4 regions of the Mycobacterium sp. IDUB_21 genome follow, and region 2 is predicted to be linked to each of the others. Evidence: predicted binding sites of a transcription regulator. Region 2 holds the regulator's gene; each other region holds the start of a gene.
The links. The regulator LexA, encoded in region 2, represses DNA repair genes until DNA is damaged. The targets are predictions, from matches to a motif close to CGAACANNTGTTCG.
Positions count from the first base shown of each region.

Region 1: the regulator LexA is predicted to act here: its motif matches at 1,460-1,473, upstream of ACZYY4_RS01665 (HNH endonuclease signature motif containing protein).
Region 3: the regulator LexA is predicted to act here: its motif matches at 1,753-1,766, upstream of cofD (2-phospho-L-lactate transferase).
Region 4: the regulator LexA is predicted to act here: its motif matches at 2,377-2,390, upstream of ACZYY4_RS02730 (error-prone DNA polymerase).

Region 1 is NZ_JBVAXQ010000001.1:341,860-346,447, forward strand. Features, by position in the region: gene ACZYY4_RS01665 (HNH endonuclease signature motif containing protein) at 40-1,446, opposite strand; gene ACZYY4_RS01670 (PE-PPE domain-containing protein) at 1,643-2,965, opposite strand; gene ACZYY4_RS01675 (class I adenylate-forming enzyme family protein) at 3,026-4,546, opposite strand; gene ACZYY4_RS01680 (class I adenylate-forming enzyme family protein) at 4,539-4,588, opposite strand, start outside.
Region 2 is NZ_JBVAXQ010000018.1:63,412-67,999, forward strand. Features, by position in the region: gene ACZYY4_RS21360 (NAD(P)H-dependent flavin oxidoreductase) at 1-906, opposite strand, end outside; gene ACZYY4_RS21365 (helix-turn-helix transcriptional regulator) at 903-1,577, opposite strand; gene folE (GTP cyclohydrolase I FolE) at 1,668-2,273, shown strand; gene lexA (transcriptional repressor LexA) at 2,298-2,987, opposite strand; gene ACZYY4_RS21380 (LysM peptidoglycan-binding domain-containing protein) at 3,221-3,721, shown strand; gene nrdR (transcriptional regulator NrdR) at 3,866-4,330, shown strand; gene ACZYY4_RS21390 (peroxynitrite isomerase) at 4,367-4,588, shown strand, end outside.
Region 3 is NZ_JBVAXQ010000003.1:136,144-140,731, reverse strand. Features, by position in the region: gene ACZYY4_RS05965 (phosphomannomutase/phosphoglucomutase) at 1-210, opposite strand, end outside; gene ACZYY4_RS05960 (DUF3499 domain-containing protein) at 269-718, opposite strand; gene ACZYY4_RS05955 (metallopeptidase family protein) at 810-1,265, shown strand; gene ACZYY4_RS05950 (WhiB family transcriptional regulator) at 1,297-1,656, opposite strand; gene cofD (2-phospho-L-lactate transferase) at 2,030-3,028, shown strand; gene ACZYY4_RS05940 (coenzyme F420-0:L-glutamate ligase) at 3,025-4,365, shown strand; gene ACZYY4_RS05935 (NUDIX hydrolase) at 4,362-4,588, shown strand, end outside.
Region 4 is NZ_JBVAXQ010000001.1:558,149-562,736, forward strand. Features, by position in the region: gene ACZYY4_RS02720 (MMPL/RND family transporter) at 1-1,863, opposite strand, end outside; gene ACZYY4_RS02725 (MmpS family transport accessory protein) at 1,860-2,291, opposite strand; gene ACZYY4_RS02730 (error-prone DNA polymerase) at 2,405-4,588, shown strand, end outside.

The DNA.
Region 1 (4,588 bases), on a different contig from region 2:
GGCCGATTCGATACGCCTGGGCGGGCCGTACCCGCGGTGTCAATCCCGGGGCGGATCGGGGTCGGCCAGCAACTCATCCGGATGGTGGACGCGGTTGACCTGCGGTGGGGTGGTGCCGTCCGTCCAGGCGAGGCGGCCATTGACGGCAGAGGTGGTGTAGTGGCCGCGGGTTTCGGCACTGTGGTCGCACGGGCAGGCGAACCAGAGTTCGTCGGGGTTGGTGCGCCCGCCATGCGCCCAGCCCGGGCAATGATGAACCTCGCAGCGGTAGCCGGGTTGGGTGCAGTTGGGTCGGGTGCAGCCGCGGTCTCTCGCGTGACAGATGATGCGGTGATCGGTGGTGGCGATGCGTTTGCTACGGCCCAGGTACAGCGGGCGTTTGGTGTGATCGTCGAAGACCGCCAGGTAGTGAATCGAGTTGGCTGCCATGCGGATCAGATCCCGCATCGGCAGTCGGCTGCCGCCGCCGGTGCGTGCCGGGGCCGGCATCGCGATGGTGGGATCGGTGACGGCGTGGGCAGCTTGGTTGATCTCGGCCAGGGTCGTATTGACGATGACGGTGACCGGTACACCGCGGTGGGTGCCGCGTTTCCCGGATTCGATCGCCTGGCGCAAAGCGAGTTTGAGTGCGTCGTGGGCGCGTTGGCCCTCGTCGCGTAGATCCGGCTGGGGTGTGCCGGCGTCAGGGTCATCGGGTTGGTGGTGTCCGGGACGCACGGCGGCGATGATCGGTTCGAGATAGGCGCGGGTGGCGGGATCGAGGTAGCCGGTGAGGCGGCTCATGCCGTCGAATTGTTGGGGGCCCAGAATCAGGGAGCGACGTCGGGCGCGGTCGGTGTCGCAGTAGTGGCCGCTGCGTTCGGCAATGGTGTCGGCGATGGCGCGCCCGACGACCGCCACGAACGGGGCATCATGCTCGCGGGCGTTGGCGACCAACAGGTGTTCGGCGTGTTCCTGGTCGGCGGGGGTGGCTTTGGAGGGTAGGTGGTCGAGGGCGCGGGTGACGGTGGCGATGTGGTCCTCGCCGAGGTCTCCGGATTCGATGGCGGCGGCGAGCTCGGGTAGTAAGGGGGGCAGGGTTGGTCCGGTGAGGCTGCGGCGGGGCCGGATTCGGGCGGCCAGGCGGAAACGGCGGGTGATCTCGCCTCGGGTCAGCCGTAGCCGCTGCCACAGCAGGTCGCGGGCGCGTACACCGGCGGGCAGGTCGGGGTTGCCGAAGTCATCGACGGGGTCGGCGATCTCGCCGAAGATGCGATACGACAAGCCGCGGTTGACGCGGTCCTGGGTTTCCAGTCGGTCGGCGACCTCGACGCGAAATGCGGTGCCGACCAGGTCGGTGGATGTGTCGCGCATGCGTTGCTGGGCGTCGTCGATGAGGTCGAGGTCGGCCAGGAACTGCGCGCGCGCCGCATCAGCGGGGAGCAGGTCCTGGTCTGCGATCGACATGACACCACGATATCGAACAATTGTTCGAAATGCTCGTGAGATTGGGTCATCTGTGGATGGGGCGACAACTGTGGACAACCGCGATACATGCCTAGCGGCAGCGTGATTCGACTACTGGTTTGTCGCTGATAGGCGGGCCAACTGGATGTGCACAGTGACGCTGGTCCCACTGGAACTCCGCCCATAACCTTCCGGCTCAGCTGGTGAACAAGCCGCCGAACGGTCCGATGAAGCCGAGGATCGGGTCGATCACGGCCTGTTGAATGCCGGTCTCATTCAGCAGGTCCTGAATCGCCTCGCCCATGGGACCTTCGATGGCGAGGAACGCCGTGAATGGGTTGAAGTCGGCGTTGAGCTGCGCCACGGCGTCATGGTAGGCCGCGCCGATATTCTCCTCCGACCATGACTGCGCTTGCATCAGAAGGCTTTCCAGCTCGCTGTATCCCGGCAGTTGGACGCCGAACAAAGCTGCGGCGTTGTCGGCGCCTTGGACGACGGCTTTGGCGAACTCGATGCTGAAGGTGAGCGGATCCAGCGACGGGATCAGCTGCGCTGGCGTCGGCTCGCCGAACGGGACCGATCTGTCGTAACCGGCTTCGACGATCACCTGCAGTGCCGGCTGCACGATGTCGAGTACGGGTTGGGGCACACCCAAACTCATCAGCGGGCCCAGCAGCGGGAGGGTGGTTGACGGGATCAGGTAGAACGTGGTGTCGCCCTCCACCTGCTTGACGATCTCCGATGAGCCGAGGACGTATTCATCGGCGTACGGCCCCGACATCGGGTCCGACGGAGGCCAGATGGCGGAGAGGCCGGGCACTGGGCCGATTCCGTAGGACGCGTGCGAGTAGGCGATGCCGAGGAGGGAATTGAGGTCGGCCACCAGATTGATCGGGTACTGCGGGAAGTCGGAGAAAAAGTCGTACTGGTTGGAGATGTCGATGGTGGGAATTCCCAGATCGGTCGGTTCGCCACCGGGAAAGGTGCCGCCCATCCCCGGGATGTTCAGGCCCTCGAACCGCGCCACCTCGCCGCCATTGGGTCGGCCGGCTGAGCCGAGCAGTACGAACGTGACGTCGGGGATCGGCTGCCCAGATGCCGCGACTTCGCCGAGGTGGATCTTCTCCTGAACCCCGATCATCGCGCTCTGCGAATAACCCGCGACGACGAACGGAATGCCCGGCTGCGCTGCCTGCTGGGCGGCGATCGCGGCCTGCAGATCAGCCAGCCCGGTGGGAACCGAGGTGCTGGCGAAGGATTCGGGTGTGGGAACCAGGACGGGGATGTAATCGCCGCCGGTGGCGGGGTTGATGTAGTCGGTGATGATCGAGTCGCGCCACGCCTGACTCGGCGTCGGCATGCCGGTGCCGCCCATGATCAACGCATTGAGCGTGGCGTCAGAGCCGTCCGCCCGAGAGGCCGGGGGGACGATGGTCGCCGCTGCCAACGCCGACCACGTCGGCACCAGCAACGCGGTGGCGAACAGCGCTAGCCGGCCGACACTCCGATTACGGGCCACGACGCCCCCCAAGATAGGCAACACGTAACAGCGAAACCGATACTTGCATAAGCGTTCCGCTTAATGGTGCTTTTGGTTGCTCGCATCCGTCAACATCTCTCGCAGTCGCCGCTTGTCGACTTTGCCGGTCGACCCGCGCGGAACGGCGTCGGCATTCTCAACCAGCAGCCACACCGTCGGCACCTTGAACGAGCTCAGCAGGGCGCGGGATTTCTCCCGCAGCTCTTCGACGGTGAGCGCGTCGCCGGCGACCATCGCCCCCACCCGGTCGCGTCCCGCGTCGGGCACGTTGGTGACGAACGCGGCTGCGACGCCGCCGATGGCCCGCAGCGCCTTCTCGACCTCGCTCGGGTACACCGTGGCGCCACTGACCTTGAACATGTCGTCGGATCTGCCGTGGTAGAACAGGAACCCGTCGTCGTCGAGGCGGCCCAGATCGCCGGTGGGGTAGAAGCCGTCGACGGTGAACGTGTCTTCGCGACTGCGCCGGCAGATGCCGCGCAGGATGTGCGGTCCGCGTAGCTGGATCATCCCGATCGTCCCGACCGGTACCTCGACACCGGTGTCGAGGTCGACGATCCGAACCTCCATGCCGGCGAACGGTTTTCCGCAGCTCCCCCAGGCCGATCGCGGCATGTCGGTGTCGGCGGCATAGCCGCAGTAGGGTCCGAACGACTCGGTCATCCCGAACAGGTTGGCCCGCGCCCCGGGCTCGGCGCGCAGCTCCGGAAGAAGCAGCGCTTCCAGGCTGCCGGGACGCAAGGCCGACAGGTCGGTGTCGCCGCGATGCCGGGCCAGATTCTCGGCCTGATCCGGCCAGCCGCGAAACAGTGTGACCCGTGCGGATTCCAGCAGCCTGCACGTGGTCTCCGGTTTCGGGATCCCTTCGGTGACCAGGGTCGCCCCGGCCAGCAGCGCCGACAGCACGCCGCCGCCGAAGCCGCCCACCCAGAAGAACGGCATCGGCAGATACAGCCGGGTGTCGGCATCGATGCAGCGGGCAGCCAGACCGGCGCGCACGGCGCCCAATGCGCTGCCGTGCGAGTGCAGCACCCCCTTCGGCGGGCCGCTGCTGCCCGAGGTGAACATGATCACCAGCGGGTCGGCGGGCGTGACGCTCGCGGCCAGCGGATCGATTATCCGAGCCGGGCCGGCGTCCGCGGCGCTGGACGCCAACTGGTCTGCGGTCCAGACATGTTGCAGCGCGGGCAGGTTCCCGGGCAGGTCGTCGAGGTAACGGCGTCCGCGGAACTCCTCGACACCGATCAGGAACTGCACGGCGGCGACGCGCAACTGGGCGGCCAGCTCCGGTTCGGTGAGCAGAGTGCTCAGTGGAACCAGCACCGCGCCGACGCGGGTCAACGCGATCGCGGTGCGCACCCAGTCGACACCGTTGGGCATGATCAGCCCGACCCGAGTGCCCTTGCCGACGCCGGCTTGCACCAAGACCGCGGCCAGTTCCCGAGACGACGCGTCGAGGTCGGAGTAGCTGATCCGGTTGACCGGATCGATGACCGCCGGCTTGGCTCCATTGGTGGCCTGGGCACGGACCAGCGTGTCGATGGTCAGAGTCTCACTCATCGAACACCTTTGCCAGTCCACGCAGGTCGACCTTGCCGCTGG
Region 2 (4,588 bases):
CGCTGACCGGTCGACGGCGGCCGGATCCATCCCGGCCAGGGGCAGCGCCGGGGTGTAGAGCGGCACCGACACCCGCTGCATCGCGAGGATCGTGCCCAGCGCGCCCACCGGCATCAGTCGCCCCAGCGGTGCACCGATCCGATTGAATGCCCGCACCGCTGGCGGGCCGAGTTCGTCTCGTGCACACCAGCGTTCGGTGAGTGCGTTCGGGACGACCCGGTGCGCCAGCGGCCAGCCCACCCCGAACAACATGGTGCGGATGGTTCGCTGCGCGCCCAGCACCCGCTGCTTGTAGTCGGGATGCGCGCCCGACTCCTCGGTGAGCAGGAATCGGGTCCCGGCAACCGCCCCGGCGGCCCCGGCCGCCAGCAGTGCCCGCACGTCGTCGGCGTCGGCCACCCCGCCGGCGGCCAGCACCGGGGCTCCGCCCGCGGCCTCAAGCACCTCCGGCAACGTGACCGCGAGCGGCCGGTCGGCCACCAGATGGCCGCCGGCCTCGACGCCCTGCGCCACCAGGCCATCGGCGCCGGCAGCCAGCGCCCGACGGGTCTGCGCGGCATCACCGGCGGTGCACAGCACCGGGATTCGTGCGGTCCGCAGCGCCGCGATCCAGCGTGCGGGAGCCCCGTCGTGGAACACGACCAGGGCGGCACCGGCCGCGATGCAGGCGTCGATATGGGCGTGGCGGGTGAACGGCACCAGTAGATTGGCGGCCACCGGACGGCCACCGGCCAGCGTCACAGCGCGACGCAGCTCTGCTGCGAATCGGCGCGGATCGCTCAGCCCGACGGTGCCCAGCCCCCCGGCCGCCGACACCGCGCCGGCCAACTCCGCTCCGGCCACGCCGCCGCCCATCCCGGCCTGCACGACCGGGGCGTCCAGTCCCAACGACTCCAGCAGGGTCACCGGCGCCCACCTCCTGATGCTCGGACCGTGACACAGCACCGTCGCTCAGACGGAGTCAGCGCTGCCCGCCGCGGCGGCTCGCCGACACCTTCCAACATGCCCTGGATCAGTTGCAGATTGAGCCCGCACACCGCCTCGGTGTACTGGCGGGCCAGACGTTCGAAGGGACAGTTTCGCAGCTCGATGTCCCCGTCGGCGGTGACCGCAGGTTCGTAGCCGAATTCGTAGAGCGCCTCTAAGACACCGTGCTCGGATGCTCCGGCCCGGCCGGCCCGGCGGGCAGCCGCCGAGATCGCGGAGCGCACGGCGCCGGCGTCATCGCCGGCCAGCGCGGTGACCAGTAGGTCTGCCAGCAAGCGATAGTTGCGCGGCGGGACGCTCACCGACAGCTCGTCTCGGGTGCGGGCATAGCGCTTGGCGGGGCGCCCGGCACCGGGCCCGGACCGGCCGGCGGGGCGGGCATAACTCACCGACAGGATCCCGGCCTCGGCGAGTTTGTCGAGGTGGTAGGCCGCCAGGGTGCGGCTGATTCCCGCGGCGGCCGCGGCGTCCTCCCGGGCCACCGGTTCGTCGCACGACGCGACGTACTGATACAGACGTCGCCGGACCGGGTCGTCCAGACTGCTCAACCCGGCCAACGGATCCAGACCGCCGCAGGAAGGGGAGCTCATGGCCCCAATGTAACACCAAAAAAGTTTGACAAATAGGGCCGAATGCCGCCAATCTAAACACAACACTGACTGTCGATAGGGGAGATTGAGATGTCGGTAGCCATGTACGCGGACCTGTGCGACGTCGGTCGCCCGGTGCCGGATCTCGACGCCGCAGAACAGGCAGCCGCGGCACTGCTGCATGCGCTGGGCATCTCCACCACCGACGAGGGACTTCGGGACACCCCGCGCCGGATGGCGCGCGCCTATGCCGAGATGTTCACCCCGAAGCCCTTCGAGGCCACCACCTTCCCCAACGACGAGGGTTACGACGAACTGGTGCTGGTCCGCGACATCCCGTTCCGGTCGGTCTGCGAGCACCATCTGTTGCCGTTCACCGGAACCGCCTGTGTCGGCTACCTGCCCGGCGACCGCATCGTGGGTCTGTCGAAGCTGGCCCGGATTGTCGACTACTTCGCTGCCCGGCCCCAGGTGCAGGAACGCCTCACCAAGCAGGTGGCCGACTGGCTCACCGAACAACTGCAGCCGCGTGCCGTCGGAGTGGTGATGAGCGCCGAGCACACCTGCATGACGTTGCGCGGCGTATATGCCACCGGGTCGATCACCGTCACTTCGACCCTGCTGGGCACCCTGCGAACCGATGCGCGCTCCCGCCAGGAGTTCTTCTCACTTACCGGCTTCGGCGGCACCCGGTAGGCGGTAGCCGCCCCGAACCGTCCGTCAGACCTTGCGGATTACGGTGACCACCTTGCCCATCACTACCGCGTCATTGCCCGGAATAGGGTCGAAAACGGGGTTGTGCGGCATCAGCCAGACCTGACCGCTGGTGCGTTTGAAGGTCTTGACGGTGGCTTCCCCATCGATCATCGCGGCCACGATGTCGCCGTTGTCGGCGACATTCTGCTGGCGCACCACCACCCAGTCCCCGTCGCAGATCGCGGCATCCACCATCGACTCACCGACGACCTTGAGCAGGAACAGCTCGCCCTCACCCACCAATTCGCGGGGGAGTGGGAAGACATCCTCGACCGCTTCCTCGGCGAGGATCGGCCCGCCCGCAGCGATCCGGCCCAGAACCGGTACGAAGGCGGGTTCGGGCAGCGCGTCCGAGCCGGCCAAGTCGGTGCGCGGCGCGGCGGCGGCGGCCGACTCGTCCGCGCCGCGGACGTCGACGGCGCGCGGCCGATTGGGGTCGCGCCTCAGATAGCCCTTGCGTTCCAGTGTGCGCAGCTGGTGGGCGACCGAGGAGGTCGACGTCAGCCCCACGGCGTCGCCGATCTCGCGGATGCTCGGTGGGTAGCCCCGGTCATTCACCGAAGCGCGGATGACGTCCAGAATGGTGCGCTGCCGGGCGGTAAGCGGTGAATCAGGTGCAGGTCCCCGGGTTGCGGTCGTGCTGCTGTCGCTCATAGGGGCGAATGTAGTCGCCTGCTCGCGATTAATCAAACATGTGTTCGAGGTGTGTCGCGCGCGCGTTCGAAGTCGGACGCCGGCGACGCCCTGGTGACCCCTTGTTGTCGGAGGGCTTCGCTAACGTTTTCGACAATAAATCGATCACATGTTCGGATATCGAACATACAATCGATTATGATTCGAACAGTCGAGCGAACACCGGTCGCCGACGCGAGTGAGGAGAACCGCACATGATGCTCATCGACACGACCGCTCCGACGTTCGACCCGGCTGGGTCCGAGCGAGTCCGGACCCGCCGCGGCCCCGGCACGTCGGGCCGTGCGTGTGCGGTCCACACCCGCCCCGCCCGACTCGTGCGATCGCGACCCGACGGCGCGGCGCTGCGGCACCGCGGCAGCGGCGTACTGATGTCGCGCACTGCTCATCGGCCACAGCCCGCCAAGCCCATCACACCAGCGACCACCGTCGTGCTCGCCCTGCTCGCCGCGGGCATCACGATATGGCTCGGGCTGGTGGCCCAGTTCGGTGCCGCGGCGGCCGGCGGTCAGCCGGTAGTGCCCGATCAGTTGGGCGTGGTGCGGGTCCAGAGCGGTGAGAACCTGCAGCATCTGGCGGCCCGGGTCGCTCCCGACGCGCCGAACGGCCAGGTCGTCGATCGGATCCGCGAGCTCAACCAGCTGGAATCGGTGGCACTGGACGCCGGCCAGACGCTGATCGCCCCGATCGGCTGAATGTCGATGTCCGGCCGGCCGCTGGCCGCGGCTACTACGACGCGCCGCCCGGTGCTCGCGCAGGTACGCTCTCAGTTGTCCCAGTGGTCCGGGTCGCCTCAGCTATTGCAGGTGCCCGGCTCTCGGCACGGCGAAGGAGCGGCCATGCACTGCCCGTTTTGTCGCCATCCAGACTCTCGGGTGGTGGATTCCCGCGAAACCGACGAAGGTCAGGCCATCCGCCGCCGACGTTCCTGCCCGGAATGCGGCCGACGCTTCTCCACTGTGGAGAGTGCGGTGCTGGCCGTGGTCAAACGCAGCGGCGTCACCGAGCCGTTCAGTCGGGAGAAGGTCATCAGCGGGGTGCGCCGGGCCTGTCAGGGCCGGCAGGTCGACGACGATGCGCTCAACCTGTTGGCCCAGCAGGTGGAAGACGCTGTGCGCGCGGCGGGTTCACCGGAGATCCCCAGCAACGAGGTGGGTTTGGCGATTCTCGGCCCGCTGCGCGAACTCGACGAAGTGGCCTACCTGCGATTCGCCTCGGTGTACCGCTCGTTCTCCTCGGCGGCCGATTTCGAGCGGGAGATCGAGGCGCTGCGCGAGCACCGCGAAGTGCCCAGTACCGGTTGAGGCTCGCGGCACCGCACCGCGCACTACGCTGATCTCATGGCACCCGACCTGCACCCGAATCTTGTGGAGTTGGCACCGCTGTTGGGCACCTGGTCCGGCCGGGGCTCCGGGGTGTACCCCACGATCCCGTCGTTCGACTACCTCGAAGAGGTGGTGTTCTCGCACGTCGGTAAACCGTTTCTCATCTACGGCCAGAAGACCAAGTCGGCTGCTGACGGTCTGCCGCTGCATGCCGAATCAGGGTATCTCCGGGTGCCG
Region 3 (4,588 bases), on a different contig from region 2:
CACCCCTTCGGCGAACGCCGCCGACAGCGGTGGCGAACTGTCCCGCATGTCGTGGCCGATCACCACTTGCCGGGCACCCTCGTCGGCCATCAGCCGGGCGAACGCGGCGCCGATCTCGGCGACCAGGGATTCATCGATCTCCGAACCGACCAGGCCACGTACGTCGTACGCCTTGATCACACGGTGGACAGCCGCAGCGGGCCGAGACATGGACAGGGCTCCTGACGAAGTGGACTCTTGACGCTCAAGCCTAGCCCGGAACCCGCAATCAGTCCGACGGGTCGGGTAACACGCGCAGGTGGCCGCGACGCCGACCGTTGCTCTTGCCCGGTGGACCGGGCGGCGCCAGTACGGCGCCGCCTGAGGTGGCCGAGGGTGCGCCCCGGGCACCGGAATCCGCCGGGGCGGCCTGCGGGTACCACCCGTTGGCCGGCCCAGAAGGTCCAGCCTGCCCGGACTGGCTCTCGCGAACCGCTTCGGCAAGCGCGATCAGGTCGTCCTCCTCCGGCGACACCCACGGGCCGGGGTGGCGGACCACTTCCCAGCCCCGCGGGGCGGTGATCCCCCCGGCGTGGCTGAAACACAGGTCCCACGAATGCGGCTCGGCGGCGGTCGCCAGCGGTCCAACCACGGCGGTGGAGTCCGAGTAGACGAACGTCAGCGTCGCCACCGCGTAGTGCGGACACGCAGGCCGACAGCAGCGGCGCGGAACGTTCACGCCCGTGAGGCTATCGTGGCCGCGCACCGCCGCGGCGCCGGACACGCGCAACGGGCCGGCACCCTATGCGCAACCGTTACCATCTTCTTCCGTGAGCGCCACCCGCCGCCTTCGGCGCGGCCGCGAACCCCGCGGCCCGCTGTTGCCTCCGACCGTGCCGGGTTGGCGAACCCGTGCCGAACGGTTCGACATGGCGGTGCTGGAGGCCTACGAACCCATCGAGCAACGCTGGAAACAACGCCTGTCGACGCTCGACGTTGCGGTCGATGAGATTCCGCGGATCGCCGCCAAGGATCCTGACAGCGTGCAGTGGCCCCCGGAAGTGGTCGCCGACGGGCCGATTCCCCTTGCTCGTTTGATTCCGGCCGGAGTCGATGTCCGCGGCAACCCGACGCGAGCGCGAATCTTATTGTTCCGCAAGCCGATCGAGCAACGCGCAAACGACAGCGTGGAACTCGCGGATTTATTGCACGAAATTCTGGTGGCTCAGGTCGCCATCTACCTGGACGTTGAACCCGGCGTCATCGACCCGACGATCGAGGACTGAGCGGCGCCAATAGCCGCAACAGCGGCGGCGTTCAGATGATGCCGCGCTTGAGGCGCCGGCGCTCACGCTCGGACAGACCACCCCAGATGCCGAAACGCTCGTCGTGCCCGAGCGCGTATTCCAGGCACTCGGTGCGCACCGAGCACCGCTGGCAGATCTTCTTGGCCTCACGAGTGGAGCCGCCCTTCTCCGGGAAGAACGCCTCGGGGTCGGTCTGCGCGCACAAGGCGCGGTCCTGCCATTGCTCATTGGTGGCCGAGGCAGGGTCGAACGGCTCGAATTCGTCATAGCCCTCGGGTTCGGGTACCAGACTCAGGTGTGGCCGACTGGGCGCCGGCTCGGCCTCTGCTGGAGTGGTCATTCCGGTATGGGCGTGCGGTGTCCCCCCCATTACGCCCCAAAGGTGCTCATAGGACATGCCCCGCCTCCTCACCTGTTGCTGCGATACTGATCTGGCGTCCGTATTGTGATGTTGTCCATCTCAATTCGAACATGTGATCGAATCTCGGTCTGCGACACCAGAATCGGCAGGCCAACCGGGAAATGACACTGATGTGATTAGACACGGGTTGAGTGGCCCGGTCAAGCGGAATAGCCAAATTCCTTACCATCCCGTGACCGATTTCGGACGTGTCCGAGACCGGCGAGTCCTTGTCATCTAGCCCACACTGCTCTCTCGGCGTGTCTTGCCGGGCCTGTTGCGCGCCCACCCAAGGCGGTCCGCCACACCGGCCGCATTCACTCCGAAGGTACTGTCGTGCGCTGTGAAGGTCACGGTTCTCGTCGGTGGGGTCGGCGGTGCCCGGTTCCTGCTCGGCGTCCAGAAACTGCTGGGTCTGGGCCAGTTCGGCGACGGCTCCGATAACGGTGCCACCCACGAGCTGACCGCGGTCGTCAACGTCGGTGACGACGCCTGGATGCACGGGGTGCGCATCTGCCCGGACCTGGACACCTGCATGTACACCCTGGGCGGCGGGGTGGACCCGGAGCGCGGTTGGGGTCACCGCGACGAAACCTGGCATGCCATGGAGGAGCTGGCCCGCTACGGCATGCAACCGGATTGGTTCGGTCTCGGCGACCGCGACCTGGCCACGCATCTGGTCCGCACCCAGGCGCTGCGCGCCGGCTATCCGCTGACGGAGGTGACCGCGGCACTGTGTGAGCGCTGGCAACCGGGCGCGAGGCTGCTGCCCGTCACCGACGACAGCTGCGAAACCCACGTCGTCATCACCGATCCGGACGACGACTCTCAGCGCGCGATCCACTTCCAGGAGTGGTGGGTGCGCTATCGCGCCGAGGTGCCCACCCACGGATTCGGGTTCGTCGGCACCGAGAAGGCCAACGCGACACCGCAAGCCGTCGAGGCCATTGCCGAAGCAGACATCGTGCTGCTGGCCCCGTCGAATCCGGTGGTCAGCATCGGCGCCATCCTGGCCGTGCCAGGCATCCGGGCGGCACTGCGGTCCACGGCGGCACCGATCGTCGGCTACTCGCCGATCATCGACGGAAAACCGTTGCGCGGCATGGCCGACACCTGCCTGAGTGTGATCGGTGTGGATTCCACGTCGCAGGCCGTCGGCGAACACTACGGGGCGCGAAGCGGAACCGGGATCCTGGACTACTGGCTGGTGCACGAAGGTGAGGAGACCGCCCCCGGAAGCGTGGCCGGCGTGACGGTGCGCAGCGCTCCACTGCTGATGACCGACCCGGCGGCGACGGCCGAGATGGTGCGCACCGGACTGGTTCTCGCGGGCGTGACATGACCGAACACGGCAGCGCCGCCAAGGTCGAGATCCTGCCGGTCACCGGCCTGGACGAATTCCGGCCGGGCGATGACTTGGCAGCTGCGCTGGCGCAGGCCGCGCCGTGGCTGGCCGACGGCGACATCGTGGTCGTCACCAGCAAGGTGGTGTCCAAGTGTGAGGGCCGCATCGTGCCGGCGCCGCACGACGCCGAAGCGCGTGATGCGTTGCGCCGCCAACTGGTCGAGGCCGAAGCGGTGCGCGTACTGGCCCGCAAGGGCCGCACCTGGATCACCGAGAATCGGCTCGGCCTGGTGCAGGCCGCCGCGGGCGTGGACGGCTCCAACGTGGGCTCCGACGAACTCGCGCTGCTGCCGGTCGATCCCGACGCCAGTGCCGCCACGCTGCGCGCCGGGCTGGCCGCGCGCCTCGGTGTCAGCGTGGCCGTGCTGATCACCGACACGATGGGGAGAGCCTGGCGCAACGGGCAGATCGACGTCGCGATCGGGTCGTCGGGCCTGACCGTCCTCAACGGCTACGCCGGCGCCGTCGACCGGCACGGCAACGAGCTGGTCGTCACCGAGGTGGCCGTCGCCGACGAACTCGCCGCGGCTGCCGACCTGGTCAAAGGCAAACTCACCGATGTTCCGGTGGCGGTGGTGCGCGGCCTGTCCAGCCCCGACGACGGTTCCACCGCGGCCGCGCTGGTGCGTTCCGGTTCCGACGACCTGTTCTGGCTGGGCACCGCCGAGGCCATCGAGACCGGACGCCGCCAAGCCCAGCTGCTGCGCCGCTCGGTGCGCACGTTCGACGGCGAGCCGGTGCCCGCGGATCTGGTCACCGACGCCGTCGCCGAAGCCCTGACCGCTCCGGCGCCACACCACACCCGGCCGGTGCGATTCGTCTGGCTGCAGAACCCGGGAGTTCGCACCCGCCTGCTCGATGCGATGGCGCAGCAGTGGCGTGCCGACCTCACCGACGACGGCAAGTCTCCCGAGGCCGTCGAGACCCGGGTGTCGCGCGGGCGGATCCTCTACGACGCACCCGAAGTCGTCATCCCGGTCATGGTGCCCGACGGCGCCCACCACTACCCCGACGCCACCCGCACCGCCGCGGAGCACACCATGTTCACCGTGGCGGCCGGCGCCGCCGTGCAGGCACTGCTGGTGGCCCTGGCGGTGCGCGGGGTGGGAAGTTGCTGGATCGGCTCCACCATCTTCACGCCTGAGTTGGTGCGCGCCGAGCTGGATCTGCCGGCTGACTGGGAACCGTTGGGCGCCATCGCGATCGGCTACTCCACCGAGCCACCCGAGCCTCGGCCGCCGGCCGCCGTCGACGACCTGCTGGTCCGTCGGTGAGCACCCACGCCTCCGCCGTCGAGGTGCTGGCGGCATGGGCGGCTCCGGATTCCGCGCAGGATGCGCTGCGCCACGCGGTGCTGGCGTTTCTGGCCTCCCGCGCCGATGCGTGTGCCCGCGAATCCGTTCCCGGCCACATCACGGCCTCGGCACTGGTACTCGACCACACCGGGCAGCGAGCGCTGTTGACACTGCACCCGCGGGTCGGCCGCTGGCTGCAACT
Region 4 (4,588 bases), on a different contig from region 2:
TTCGAAGTCCTCGGTCATCGCGTCGATGCCGTCCATCAGGTCGAAGATCGACCGGATCGAATGACAGATCGGGATGTCGAAGCAGTGCGGCTCCCAGTAGAAGTAGCTGCGCATCGGGCGCCACATGTCGTCGAAGTCGGCCATCTCGTCGCGCATCTTCTGGATGTCGCCGAGCATGACGTGCATCTTGGTGGCCATGCTGTGGGTGGTCGCGGACATGTCGCGGGTGACTTCGAGCATTGCTTTCATGCTGTCGACGGAGACCCGCATGTCCTCGCCCATTTTCAGCATGCTCTTCATGCTGTCGAGCTGGTACTTCATGTTCAGCTGCTGGGTGGTGCCCTGCATGCTCATGATGAACGGGATCGTGGTGTGCTCGATCGGAGTGCCCAGCGGCCGGGTGATGGTCTGCACCCGGCCGATGCCCGGCACCTCGAACACCCGCTTGGCGATTCGGTTGATGATCAGGAAGTCGGCCGGGTTGCGCATGTCGTGGTCGGACTCGATCATCAACAGCTCCGGGTTCATCCGGGCCTGGGAGAAGTGCCGGTCGGCGGCCGCGAAGCCGACGTTGGCGGGGATGTCGGCCGGCAGGAACTGCCGGTCGTTGTAGCTGGGCTGGTAACCGGGGAGGGTGAGCAGCCCGACCAGGCAGACCGCCGTGGTGGCCACCAGCACCGCCCCGGGCCAGCGCACGATCAGCGCGCCGAGCCGCCGCCAGCTGCGGATCCGCATCGCCCGCTTGGGCTCCAGCATCCCGAAACGGCTGGCCACCGTCACCACTGCGGCCCCGAAGGTCAGGGCCGCGAAGGTCACCACCAGCATGCCGATCGACAGCGGGATGCCCAGCGAGCGGAAGTAGGGCAGCCGGGTGAAGTGCAGGCAGAAGGTCGCCCCGGAGATGGTCAGCCCCGAACCCAGGATCACGTGCGCGGTGCCGTGATACATGGTGTAGAAGGCCGACTCCTTGTCCTCGCCGAGGGATCGGGCCTCCTGATATCGGCCGAGCAGGAAGATCGCATAGTCCGTCGAGGCGGCAATCGCCAGCGTCACCAGCAGGTTCACCGCGAACGTCGACAGGCCGATGATGTCGTAGAAGCCGAGCACGGCCACCATGCCGCGGGCGGCGCTCAACTCGAACACCACCATGCCCAGCACCAGCAGCACCGTGCCGATGGATCGGTAGATGCTCAGCAGCATCGTGATGATCACCACGAACGTCAGCGCGGTGATGATCTTCAGGCTTCTGTCGCCGGCGATGTGCTGGTCGGCGTTGAGGGCGGACCCGCCGGTGACGTAGGCGTGCACCCCTTCGGGCGCCGGGGTGTTGGCGATGATCTGCTGGACGGCCTCGACCGATTCGTTGGCCAGGGTCTCGCCCATGTTGCCGGCCAGATACACCTGAACGTAGGCGGCTTTGCCGTCCGGGCTCTGCGAGCCCGCCGCGGTCAGCGGGTCACTCCAGAAGTCCTGGATATGCTCGATGTGGGTGTGGTCGGCCTCCATCTTGGTGACCAGTTCGTCGTAATACTTGTGCGCATCGTCGCCGAGTGGCTGGTCGCCTTCGAGCACCACCATCCCCGAGCTGTCCGACTTGAACTCGTCGAACACCTTGCCGATGCGCTTCATCGCGACCATCGACGGAGCGTCCGCGGGGGCCATCGACACCGCGCGCATCTTCCCGACTTCGTCGAGCTGCGGCACGATGACGTTCACCACCACTGTGAGCCCCAGCCAGACCAGGATGATCGGCACCGCCAGCCGGCGGATCCACGCCGGGATGCCGCCGCGGTGCGGCGGCTTTACGGCCGGCATCGTGTCGGTCGGGGCGTCAGGCGCGGGGTCACTGATGTGTTTGCTCATGCGGATTTCACAATGCAGAAGGTCTGGGCGCTCACGGGGCCGTTGGCGATTCGTTCCTCTTTGACCACGCCGTCGATGGTGACCCGGCAGCCGATGGTGGTGCCGTCACCCTGCGCGACGATGTTGGGGCTCACCGCAGGGTTGGTGGTCGACAGGGTCAGCGACCACGGCAGGCTGGCACCGTCGACGCGCTGCGGCGTGGCGTCCAAGTCCAGATAGTTGATGTCGGCGTAGGTCCCGTCCGGGCTGAAGATGTCGTAGACCACGACCTTGGGGTGAAACGGCTTGGTGTCCTCGAACGGAACGGTCCCGTTGCCGCTGTCGTCGGCGCCGAAATAGCCGCGAACCCGCTGCACCGTGAAACCCCCCACCAAGAGAACCATCACGATGAGCAACGGCAACCAGGCGCGTCTGAGAACGCCGAACATGAAAGCAGTGGCCCCTTCGCATCGTGCCGGAATCTGACACAGATTAGTGCATCAAAGTTCTTTTTCACACCCAACTTAAGTGTTTCGCACGTATGTTCGATATCTTGACGGGTGTGGGCTGGGGCAGCGGGCCGCCGAGCTGGGCGGAGATGGAGCGGGTGCTCGATGGTAAGCCTCGTCACACCCCTGGCGCGGCCGGTGTGTCGGCTGAGCGTGGCCTGTCGGCAGTGCGGCCTGGGCCGCGCCCGACGGTGCCTTCCCTGCCTTCCCCGCCTTATGCCGAGTTGCACGCGCACTCGGCGTACAGCTTCCTGGATGGGGCCAGCACCCCGGCGGAGCTGGTCGTCGAGGCCGCCCGGCTGGGCCTGCGGGCGATCGCGCTGACCGACCACGACGGTTTGTACGGAGTGGTGCGGTTCGCCGAGGCGGCCGCCGAGCTGGCCGCCGAGGGACGGGAGATCGCCACCGTCTTCGGCGCTGAACTGTCCTTGGGCCGGGTGGCCCGCACCGACGACCCGGACCCGCCCGGCCCGCACCTGCTGGTGCTGGCCCGCGGCCCGGAGGGTTACCGGCGGTTGTCACGGCAGATCGCCGCCGCGCACCTGGCCGGCGAAAAGGGCAGGCCGCGTTTCGATCTCGACGCGCTGGCCGACGCGGCGGGCGGACACTGGCACATCCTGACCGGATGCCGCAAGGGTCATGTCCGCCACGCGCTGGCTGACGGCGGCCCGGATGCGGCCGCCACCGCGCTGGCCGACCTGGTGGACCGGTTCGGCGCCGCGCGGGTCAGTGTCGAGCTGACCCGGCACGGCGATCCCTGCGACGACGAGCGCAACGCGGCACTGGCTGCACTGGCGCCCCGGTTCGGGGTTTCGTTGGTGGCCACCACCGCAGCGCATTTCGCCGGGCCGAACCGGGGCCGGCTGGCGATGGCGATGGGGGCGATCCGGGCCCGGCAGTCCCTGGATGCCGCCGCCGGCCGGCTGGCTCCGCTGGGTGGCGCCCATCTGCGTTCCGGCGCGGAGATGACCCGATTGTTCGCGGCACACCCGGCGGCGGTGCCGGCGGCGGCGGAACTCGGTGAACAGTGCGCGTTCTCACTGGCGCTGATCGCCCCGCAGCTGCCGCCGTTTCGTGTCCCGGACGGACACACCGAGGGCAGCTGGCTGCGACGGCTGACCCTGGCCGGCGCCGAACAGCGCTACGGCCCGCCCGGCCGGGGGCCGCAGAACCGCAAAGCCTATGCCCAGATCGAGCGTGAACTGGAAGTCATATCCCAGCTGGGGTTTCCGGGGTACTTCCTGGTGGTGCACGACATCACCCGGTTCTGCCGGGAAAGCGACATCCTGTGTCAGGGCAGGGGATCGGCGGCCAACTCCGCGGTCTGCTACGCCCTCGGTGTCACCGCGGTGGATCCGGTGGCCAATGAGCTGCTGTTCGAGCGGTTCCTGTCCCCGGCCCGCGACGGCCCGCCCGACATCGACATCGACATCGAGTCGGACCGGCGCGAAGAGGTGATCCAGTACGTCTACGACAAATACGGCCGCAACCACGCCGCCCAGGTCGCCAACGTCATCACCTACCGGGGCCGCAGCGCCGTGCGGGACATGGCCCGCGCGCTGGGTTACTCACCGGGGCAGCAGGACGCCTGGAGTAAGCAGCTGGGCCGGTGGGGTGCATTGAAACACGCCGACGACGCTGACACCCAGGGTATCCCCGGGCCGGTGATCGACCTGGCCGACCAGATCGCCGACCTGCCAAGACATCTGGGAATCCACTCCGGCGGCATGGTGATCTGTGACCGGCCGATCGCCGACGTGTGTCCGGTGGGATGGGCGCGGATGCCCGGTCGCAGTGTGCTGCAGTGGGACAAAGACGACTGTGCGGCAATCGGTTTGGTGAAGTTCGACCTGCTGGGACTGGGCATGCTCTCCGCGCTGCATTACGCGATCGACCTGGTGGCCGAACACCAGGGGATTTCGGTGGACCTGGCCGCGATCGATCTGTCCGAACCGGCGGTGTATGAGATGTTGACCCGCGCCGACTCGGTCGGGGTGTTCCAGGTGGAGTCGCGCGCGCAGATGGCCACTCTGCCGCGGCTGCGCCCGCGGGTGTTCTACGACCTGGTGGTGGAAGTGGCGCTGATCCGCCCCGGGCCGATCCAGGGCGGGTCGGTGCATCCCTACATTCGCCGCCGCAACGGCATCGACCCGGTGAGCTACGAGCATCCGTGCATGGAACGGGCGCTGCGAAAAACCTTGGGAATTCCATTGTTTCAGGAACAACTGATGACCCTC